Regions from separate parts of the Paenibacillus sp. EKM212P genome, predicted to be linked through region 1. Evidence: riboswitches for the same ligand, from Rfam matches in the RefSeq annotation. Region 1 holds a riboswitch; each other region holds the start of a gene.

Region 1 (3,281 bases):
TGTGCTTTTCCGTGCTGCAAACCGTGATCGAAACTGCACCTAAACTGCTGGAGGATTTGCACAACTACGAGCATCGTGAAACGATTTTATATGCTGGAACGATCGCCCTTAACGGAACACTGCAAATGGGCTACTTCGGGGACTGGGCTTCGCATACGATTGAACATGCATTATCCGCTGTATATGATATTCCTCATGCTGGCGGTCTGGCGATTCTGTTTCCCAACTGGATGAGACATACAGTGGATCAGGATGCTGCACGCATGAAGCGGCTGATGCTCAGCATGTTTGACTTAGACACCGTAGGTAAAACAGATAGAGAAATCGCCTTGGAAGGTATTGACCGTCTTAGTGCATTCTGGACAAGTCTCGGTGCCCCTTCCACCCTGGCCGATTACAATATTAATGATGAGCAATTGGAAAAAGTCGCAAACATTGCAGCCCGTGAAATGGAATACGGAGGCTTTGGTAATTATAAAAAGCTGAATCAAGAAGATATTTTAGCTATTTTGCGTGCATCGTTATAACATTTAAAAGGGAGTGTCCTCAAGCCTGTGATGGCTGAGGGCACTCCCTTTTGGAATTTATGAATTAACCGTTTGTCCCTTTTCTTCTACTTGAATAGCTGCCCCTACACTGGCACCTGCAAGAATGCCCTTTTTCTTACTAGAATTCAGAGAATCCATATAGGTTCGGGTTTCTGCAACTACAATTCCTGATAAGCCGAGCAGTGCAATCAGGTTCGGGAAAGCCATCATTGCGTTAAAGATATCTGCCAGCAACCAAATCGCATCCAGTTTAATGAACGCGCCCCCGGCAACCAGTACGATGAACAGATAACGGTATGGTTTAATCCACTTGACCCCAAGCAAATATTCAACACAGCGTTCCCCGTAATAGTTCCAGCCGAGCATGGTGGTGAACGCGAACATAATCAGAATAATTGTGAGCAGTTCTGCCCCCAGCGGGAATGCGCTGGAAAATGCTTGCTGAGTCATCAGGCCCGCATCGGTAGGCCCGCTCCACACACCGCTAACCAGTAGCGTCAACCCAGTCATCACACAAATAACCATCGTATCAATAAACACGCCTGTCATGGAAATTAGCCCTTGCTCCGCAGGCCATTTGGTTTTGGCAGCTGCGGCTGCAATCGGTGCGCTCCCCAATCCGGCCTCATTGGCAAAAATACCTCTGGCTACCCCACTACGCATGGCCAGCATAATCGTAGCTCCGGCAAATCCGCCCGTTGCAGATGTAGTTGAAAATGCCGAATGGAGCACCAGCGCAATTGCGGCAGGAAGTTGGTCAGCAAACCGAATCAGTACGATGAGACAGATCAGTACGTACAAACCTGTTTTAAAAGGAACGACCTTCGTCGATACCTTGGCAATGCTTTTGAGTCCTCCAATAGTAACCAGTCCTGTAAGGATAGCAATAATCAGTGCCGTTACAATGGGCGGAACGCCAAAACTGTTTTCAGTGGAAGATACAATCGCTTTGACCTGCGGAAACGTTCCAATCCCGAACAACGCTACCAGCATGCCCGAAAAAGCAAACAGCATCGCCAGTGGTTTAAAACGGCGTCCAAGACCTTTCTCAATATAATACATCGGGCCGCCGGAAAATTGTCCATTCCGATCTTTCACCCGGTATTTTACCGCAAGTACACCTTCCGCATATTTCGTCGCCATCCCAAAAAAGGCTGCAACGACCATCCAGAACAAGGCACCCGGCCCGCCCAGCTTAATGGCTGTCGCTACGCCGACAATACTTCCTGTGCCAACTGTAGCCGCCAACGCTGTACTCAAAGCCGCAAAACTACTTACATCCCCGCTGCCTTCATTCGGGGCCTTACCGATCAGCTTGATCGCCAGGGGCAGGCGGAATACCTGCAGCATCTTCAAACGTATGGTCAGCCACAACCCCGTTCCCATGACAAGAATGATGAGAGGCGCCCCCCATATCCAACTGCTAATCGCTTCTAACACATGTACCAAATTCATTTCAACCCGCTCCTCCAGCATATTAGAAAACAAAAAAGAGTCAAATCCGCTGATTCGACTCCTGGAGAGGTTAAAGGCACGAAAAAATACAACCATCTTGTGCAGGTTTCTGCCACTAATAGCTCATAAAAAAGCCTAGGGCATTCCCTGTCACAGGTTATTCGCGTCTCTGTCCTTTTGCCTGAGAGTTTAAGCAGATGTTCTCTGCGGTGCACCTTCGGCGCCCAATTAAGGGTCTCTCCAGAGTTCTGTCCGTTTACGGTCCCCGCTTGTTGCTGTAATCAGCCTAAGCACCTGAGAGTTTTGCCCCTTCGGTCGGAACTTTCGTTCCATCTCCCGCAAACATCAACCAGACATATGAAATTTTTATTCATTATACAGAAAACTTTCAGCTTATTACAAGTGAAAAGTTTGTGAAGCCCTCTGAAATATTATTATTGTGTCTATCAAAAAAGCGGGTACAGCAGATTGCATCCTTAGAATGTCCTCTGCTATACCCGCCCGAGACGATATGGAATTACAATTCTTCACCATTGGTTGCTATCACATTTTTATACCAGTTAAATGAGTCCTTTTTGGAGCGTTTGAGCGTTCCGTTACCGTCATCATCCAGATCAACGTAAATAAATCCGTAGCGCTTGGACATTTCGGAAGTAGACATGCTCACAAGGTCGATAGGGCCCCAGCTGGTGTAGCCAAGCAGATCAACACCGTCGGCAATCGCTTCCTTCATTTGAACAATATGCTGACGCAAGTAATCAATACGATATGTGTCATGCACAGAACCGTCTTCTTCTACCTTATCATACGCACCCAAGCCATTTTCCACGATGAACAGCGGCTTTTGGTAGCGGTCATATAACGTGTTCAGCGTAACACGCAGACCGATCGGATCAATTTGCCATCCCCAGTCAGAGGACTGTAAATATGGATTTTTCACGCCGCCAATCAGGTTTCCTGCTGCTTTCTCACCTTCTGGACCTGCAGATACGGTCAAGGTCATATAGTAGCTAAATGAGATAAAATCAACCGTGTTATTTTTCAATATTTCAGCATCGCCTGGTTCTGTGTGTATTACAACATTATTTTCTTCAAAATAACGATTCATGTAATTGGAATATTCCCCACGGGCATGCACATCCGTAAAGAAAAGGTTCATCTGATTTTCATGCTGGGCTTTCAGTATATCCTCTGGGTTACACGTATGTGGATAGCTTTCAATACGTGCCAGCATACAGCCGATCTGAGCGCCCGGGATGATCTCATGTCCCCGTTTGG
Region 2 (3,281 bases), on a different contig from region 1:
GTAGCATCTTCTACAGGGGAAGAATCACCGATGAACGCTGCCTTGCCTTGACCTACCTTGGAGATAGCGGCATAAGGCCCTTCTGCACGGCCCCCGCCATTATAAACTCCCTGGTCTACAGCATTCCCCCATTTTTTCGTGCCTGAAGGGATATAAGCAATGCCTTTAGCCTTGGTAGGATCAATAATAGCCAGCGTAGATCCTGCATGCATTGCAATCGAGCGCACACCCTTGGTAATACCGAAAGATTGATCTGCGGCTACAATGTCAGTAGCATTCACGTCACCAAGCGCATTATAACGGAAACGAACACCAAAGTTGGTCGCCAGCCAATCGGAGCTTGTTAATCCTTGCATCGCCGGTGATGCAGCTTCTTCTGCAGTCATGCCTTTGGCCGGATTAGTATAGGCTCCACGACGGTAGCCATTCATAACTTCGGAGGAATCCCAACGGTTTTTGTTACGGTCCGCATTATAATGATCGGAGATGAAGAAGACGCTCCCCCCGTTATTCACGTATTGCAGCAGAGCAGCCTGCTCGGATGCCTTAAAGGCAACATTCGCTTCACCAATAATGAACACATCATATTGGCGCAGCTTATCATATGTTATGGCCTGCTCTCCATAAGTAAAAGGAATGGGACGATTCAATTGGTCTACCGTAAAGCCTACATTACGCAGTCCATTGGCAAAGTCGGAGAAGGCGCCTTCAATGACCCAATCTGCTGCGCCAGCGGTCTGTGCGTGCGTATTATCGAACAGCACCTTTTTGCCTTTTCCATCCGGCAGTGTAGTACCGGGTTGACCCGGGTTGCCAGGTTCGCCTGGTTCCCCCGGCTCGCTTCCGCTCACCAGTTCAACAGCGCTTGGGCTTTTCACTCCACCAAAATTATTGTAGGCGCCGAGTGTACCCGTCACACGAATTTTGCTGCCGATCAGCTCAGGATGGCCTGATAGCCCATATTGCCCTCTGTACGCTGAAGTCAGCTGTACATCCAACAGATTAGACGTATTACGTTCATTTGCCTGATCGGCAATCAGTACGTTAAAATCATTCGCGAACGGGGAAGAAAAATTAGCCGTTTTCGATCCGGTAGCATGTCCGACGATGTAACCTTCCACCGTCACCGTACCTCCACTGCTTTGGCGCTGAAGTGCTTCGGCTACTGTCAATGCTCCCTCCGCCTTGACCTGACCGAATGGAACGAAGATCCCAATCAGCAGTGATACGATCGCTGCTAGATGCAACATCCCTTTTAAGCGTGAACCTGTGAATCGCAAGCCTTTTACCATACGTCAATATCCCTCCTATGATTTCCATAAATATACTTGTCCTTTATCAGATTAGCCGCCAATCTTCTAATTCCTTCCTGATTTCATCCATAATTATGTAAATTTTAATCTTTTTTATTGGGAACGCACCTGTTTATGTAAAAATTAAACCTGTGATTGACACCGAGCACGGCATACATTACGCTAAGAAAGACATGTAGAACGGTATACGCGAATGAAGATGACGGGAGAGTCTGTCCAGGGAGCCTACGCTCTGGCGGCACCGAAGGAGCAAGACGCCAGCACCCGGCTGGCGGATAATCTCTCAGGTCCATGTATCGTCATCTGACGCAACTCTGGAGAGAGCGCAAGCCACCCAAGGGGTAAGGCGGTAAGAACACCGCACGAAACTCTCAGGTAACGAGGACAGAGATAAGGGAAACTTCCTTATCCTGTCCTTTTTTGTGCTTACATTGTGCGTCAGCATTAGGAACCGTCATAACCGCGCAAAGACGCGGAAATACCATATAGTATGGTATTAGAACATACAGGGGGCCACACCATGCGTTTCAAAGATGTATTTTCTATTATCGGTCCGGCCATGACCGGACCTTCCAGTTCACACACCGCAGGCGCGGTGCGGCTCGCACGCGTTGCCCGGCACTGGCTCGGGACGCAGCCTGACCGTGCCCGCATGACACTGTACGGCTCCTTTGCCGACACGTATAAAGGACACGGTACAGACCTGGCGCTCATCGCAGGGCTGCTTAATTACGATACGGACGATCACCGGATTCCGGATGCCGAGCAATGGGCAGAGCAAGCCGGGATGGCCGTGGAATTCGCCGTCAGCGGACTCCCCGCGCCTCATCCGAACACTGTCCGTTTCGAGCTGTGGAAGGGCGAGGATCAGCGCACACTGTTGGGCTCCTCCATCGGCGGCGGCAGCATCCATGTCCAGCAGCTTAACGAATTCCGGGTCAATCTGACCGGGGAGCTGCCTACGCTGGTGCTTCTCCACTCGGATAAGCCCGGTACATTGGGCGCGATAACTTCAGCGCTGGGCGCGGCCCACATTAACATTGCCTATATGCACGTAGATCGCAAAGGCCGGGATGGTGAAGCACTCACCGCCATTGAAACGGACAGTTCTGCTCCGGCTGAACTGATTGCGGAACTGCGTTCTTTACCTCATATGTATGAAATTAAGATGATTAATTTGAAAAAAGGAGCTGAATCCGATGCGGTTTAGCCATCTACATGAAATCAGCGCTTTATGCGCTGAAGAATCCACCACAATTGGCCGCTTGATGATTCAAGAGCAGGTACAAGAGACGAATACAACGGAGGAAGAAATCTTTCGCCAAATGTCTGATTATTATGAAGTCATGAAGGAAGCCGTTCATCGCGGTCAAACACAAGACACCGTATCCCGCAGTGGATTGACAGGCGGTGACGGCAAGCGCCTAGCCGAGTATCTGCGGTCAGGGGAAACCTGCTCCGGTGATGCCTCCGCGCTCGCCATGGCTTATGCCCTCTCCGTGTCGGAGGTTAATGCATCCATGGGTCGCATTGTCGCCACGCCTACCGCAGGCTCATGTGGGGTTATCCCTGGTGTGTTCATCAGTGCGCAGGAGCGGTTCGGCTGGGATGATGAGCATATGGTGAACGGCCTGTTCGCCGCTGGAGCCATTGGCTACGTGATCGCCAACAACTCCTTCATTTCTGGCGCGGAGGGAGGCTGTCAGGCTGAGATTGGTTCAGCTATCGGGATGGCTGCTGGCGCTATGGTCGAGCTGCGTGGTGGTACGCCTGAACAGGCTGTTCACGCCGTGGGCCTCGCTCTTAAGAACACACTCGGCCTGATTTGCGACCCCGTCGCTGGACTCGTGGAGATTCCGTGCATCGTGCGCAACGGGCTGGGAGCCGTGACTGCGCTTGCCGCAGCGGATATGGCTTTGGCGGGTGTGCGCAGCGCTATTCCGTCTGACGAAGTCATTGACGTGATGC
Region 3 (3,281 bases), on a different contig from region 1:
ATAATCCCGGCCGAAAAATTATTGACCAGCATTTCAAAGCCTGATCTGACTTTGCCTTCAATGGCCTTGTCGAACTTCTTCAATATCCACGCAGCCAGCGGACCAGCGACCATCGCGCCCAGGAACATCGGGATATCGGCTCCCACTATGACACCCATCGTCATAATGGCACCAATCACACCTCCACGTTGTCCGTGAATCATCGTGCCTCCCGTGTAACCAATCAGCAGCGGCAGCAAATAATTTTTCATCGGATCAACCAGTTGTGCAAAACCTTCGTTCGGGAACCACCCGGTCGGAATAAAGAGTGCCGTAATCAATCCCCACGCGATAAAGGCTCCCATATTGGGCATAACCATACCGCTAAGAAAACGGCCAAAACGCTGTACGGCGACACGAGTGCCTCCTTTTGAACTTGGCTTTGCGTCCAATGTACTCATATTCAAATCCTCCTTGTAGGTAAGCATCACTACCTTTTCTTAAAATTCATACTAAATGACAGCGCTATCTTCATCAACGAAATGAAAACGTACTTTCGTCATGAACGTTGATGACAACATTTAAATTTAATTTATCCGAGAAGGTATTATACCTGCATAATTCTTCTTAATATGACCTGTAGCTTTAGAAATTAGTCGAAAAACCGTACTGGATTATGTATGATTCTTACTATAGGGACAACCCTCTACATCAGAATAAAACACGTAATTACGTCTGCAAAAAGACAAAAAAATAGTCGCTATGTCAAATCATAGCGACTGTTGTATACAAAAATCGAGCAGACAAATAACACTCTTATTCCATACTACATTGCTCCATTACTGCTCATCGGAAATCAACTGCTCGTATTGATCCGCAGACAGTAGCTTGCCCAATGCTTCCTCCACATCTTTACCCATCTCTACTTCGATCATCCAACCTTTTTCATAGGGAGATTCATTCACTAGCTCAGGCGTACTTTCCAGCGCTTCATTCACTTTTAATACGGTTCCCGTCACCGGAGCAAAAAGGTCGGATACCGTCTTCACCGATTCAATCGTACCGATCTCCGCTCCCTGCTCAATCGTTACTCCCGCCTCAGGTAATTCTACAAAAACAATATCACCCAGTTGATGCTGTGCAAAGTCTGTAATACCAATCCGCAACGTTCCATTCTCTGTGCGCTGAACCCACTCATGTTCGTCTGTATACCAAAGTTGCTGCTTCACTTCACCCATTTTGTTCCCCTCGCTTCCATATGAATAAAATCGCTTTTGCTCACCTGTATTAGACAGGTTAAGATTATGACAACAGGAACACTCATGTCAATAATACTAACAAAAATACTTCATATGACCTCATATGGCGTACTATATAAAAATATGATAACTTATAACAAACGCTTACATATCCTTATTTATATATTAAATGTTTTTTCTATTGTTTTTGATGACATTTTTATTGACATTTTGAATGAATTTGCGTATTAATGGGTTATAGCAAATGCTTTGGGAAACACCCCGACAACTGCAAACGCGGATGAACGCGGAGGGAGAGACTGCCAAAAAGATTCGCATAGCTGTTGCCGCTTATGAGACATAAGTGCACGCGAATCGGATCAAGTTGTTATCTGCAAAGCCAGGTAATATACTGTTGATCCCGAAGGTAGCGCCGAAGGAGTAAGCCTGCATTGTAGGTGAATCTCTCAGGCAAAAGGACCTCTGCCGGACGCATCTCTGGAGAGCATTCGCTATTGGAGCGGATCACCCAAGGGGAAACCCGGTACATACCGGGGTAACTTTCTGGTATCAAGGACAGAGCTGAAAAAAAGAGTGTAGACTGCCGTCTATACGTTTTTTTCGGCCTGTCTTTTTTGTTTAGCCGATCACACCGGATAGGAGTGGAAAAATGACTAATTTGCGAAAAACACCGCTATATTCGTCCTACGGGACGCAGTCTGGGGTTCGTTGTATTGACTTTGGCGGCTGGGAGCTCCCCGTTCAGTTTAGCGGCATTCAAAAGGAGCATGAGGCCGTCCGGCAACGTGCGGGTTTATTCGATGTATCGCATATGGGCGAATTTTTGGTTGAAGGCAAAGAGGCCGAAGCTTTTCTGCAAAGGGTGACCACGAATGATGTCAGCCAGTTGGAACCAGGTCAGGCACAATATTCACTCCTGTGTTACCCCGATGGAGGGGTAGTAGACGACCTGCTTGTTTACTGCAAAGGACCGGAGCGCTACATGCTCGTTGTGAACGCCTCTAACATCGATAAGGATTGGGATTGGCTAATTCGCCATATGCCTGCATCCGTTCACATGGAGAATGTGTCTGATGCGATAGCATTGCTGGCGTTGCAAGGACCGGAAGCAGCACGTATTGCCGCAGCCGTGGCAGATACGGACATTACGAATCTGGCATCTTTTCGCTTCCATGAGAATGTGCCATTGTTCGGAGCAAAAGCACTCGTCTCACGAACCGGATATACGGGTGAAGACGGTTTTGAATTTTACGTACCTGCCGCGGAAGCACCAGCCATATGGGAGGGTTTGCTTCGTTCCGGTGAGTCGTATGGGCTGATTCCCGCTGGACTTGGTGCTCGGGATACATTACGCTTTGAGGCACGGTTGCCGCTGTACGGACAGGAGTTATCTGCCACGATTTCACCGCTCGAAGCCGGTCTAGGTTTCTTCGTCAAGCTGAATAAAGGAGATTTTATCGGTAGAGAAGCACTGCAACGTCAGAAAGAACAAGGGATTCCTCGCAAATTGATCGGGCTGGAAATGATGGATCGCGGTATCCCTCGCGCCCATTACCCGGTATTCGCAGAAGGACAACGCATCGGTGAGGTCACAACGGGGACTCAGTCGCCCACCTTGAAGCGTAATCTCGGCCTCGCCTTGGTGGACAGTCGTTTTAGCGCCCTCTCCACACCGCTGGAGGTTGAGATTCGTGGCAAACGCCTGCGTGCCGAGGTGGTGGCAGCCCCCTTTTATAAACGCCCGCGCTGATCTTAAACTCTCTTCATTTCAATAAAGCAAACATGTCAGATATGAACTTCTGGGTTTTCCATCTCACACTTTTTTATTAGCTAATTTACGATTTAAAATTTTGCTTTTCGAAAGGAGCCAGAACCTATGAAGCAGCATCGTTATCTCCCTATGACTGAACAGGATCAAACCGAAATGCTGCGTGTGGTCGGCGTTTCATCCATCGATGATTTATTCAGTGACATTCCAGAGGCCATTCGATATCAAGGGGAACTCCCTCTTTCTTCTCGGCTCGACGAGAGAGCCTTAACCCG

Evidence for each region. Region 1 has a riboswitch for glycine ahead of G9G54_RS19015 (alanine/glycine:cation symporter family protein). Riboswitches for the same ligand answer to the same signal wherever they lie in the genome.
Region 2: linked by a shared signal. The riboswitch ahead of sdaAB (L-serine ammonia-lyase, iron-sulfur-dependent subunit beta) and the one ahead of G9G54_RS19015 (alanine/glycine:cation symporter family protein) in region 1 are both predicted to bind glycine.
Region 3: linked by a shared signal. The riboswitch ahead of gcvT (glycine cleavage system aminomethyltransferase GcvT) and the one ahead of G9G54_RS19015 (alanine/glycine:cation symporter family protein) in region 1 are both predicted to bind glycine.

What each region holds. Positions count from the first base shown of each region.
Region 1 covers NZ_JAAMNR010000006.1:295,000-298,280, reverse strand. Annotated here, with positions in the region: gene G9G54_RS19020 (iron-containing alcohol dehydrogenase) at 1-527, shown strand, start outside; gene G9G54_RS19015 (alanine/glycine:cation symporter family protein) at 585-2,003, opposite strand; glycine riboswitch at 2,163-2,257, opposite strand; glycine riboswitch at 2,276-2,352, opposite strand; gene G9G54_RS19010 (glycoside hydrolase family 1 protein) at 2,521-3,281, opposite strand, start outside.
Region 2 covers NZ_JAAMNR010000005.1:15,294-18,574, reverse strand. Annotated here, with positions in the region: gene G9G54_RS15675 (DUF6359 domain-containing protein) at 1-1,292, opposite strand, end outside; glycine riboswitch at 1,507-1,622, shown strand; gene sdaAB (L-serine ammonia-lyase, iron-sulfur-dependent subunit beta) at 1,834-2,523, shown strand; gene sdaAA (L-serine ammonia-lyase, iron-sulfur-dependent, subunit alpha) at 2,513-3,281, shown strand, end outside.
Region 3 covers NZ_JAAMNR010000004.1:580,064-583,344, forward strand. Annotated here, with positions in the region: gene G9G54_RS15205 (PTS mannitol transporter subunit IICB) at 1-440, opposite strand, end outside; gene gcvH (glycine cleavage system protein GcvH) at 819-1,217, opposite strand; glycine riboswitch at 1,519-1,710, shown strand; gene gcvT (glycine cleavage system aminomethyltransferase GcvT) at 1,888-2,988, shown strand; gene gcvPA (aminomethyl-transferring glycine dehydrogenase subunit GcvPA) at 3,115-3,281, shown strand, end outside.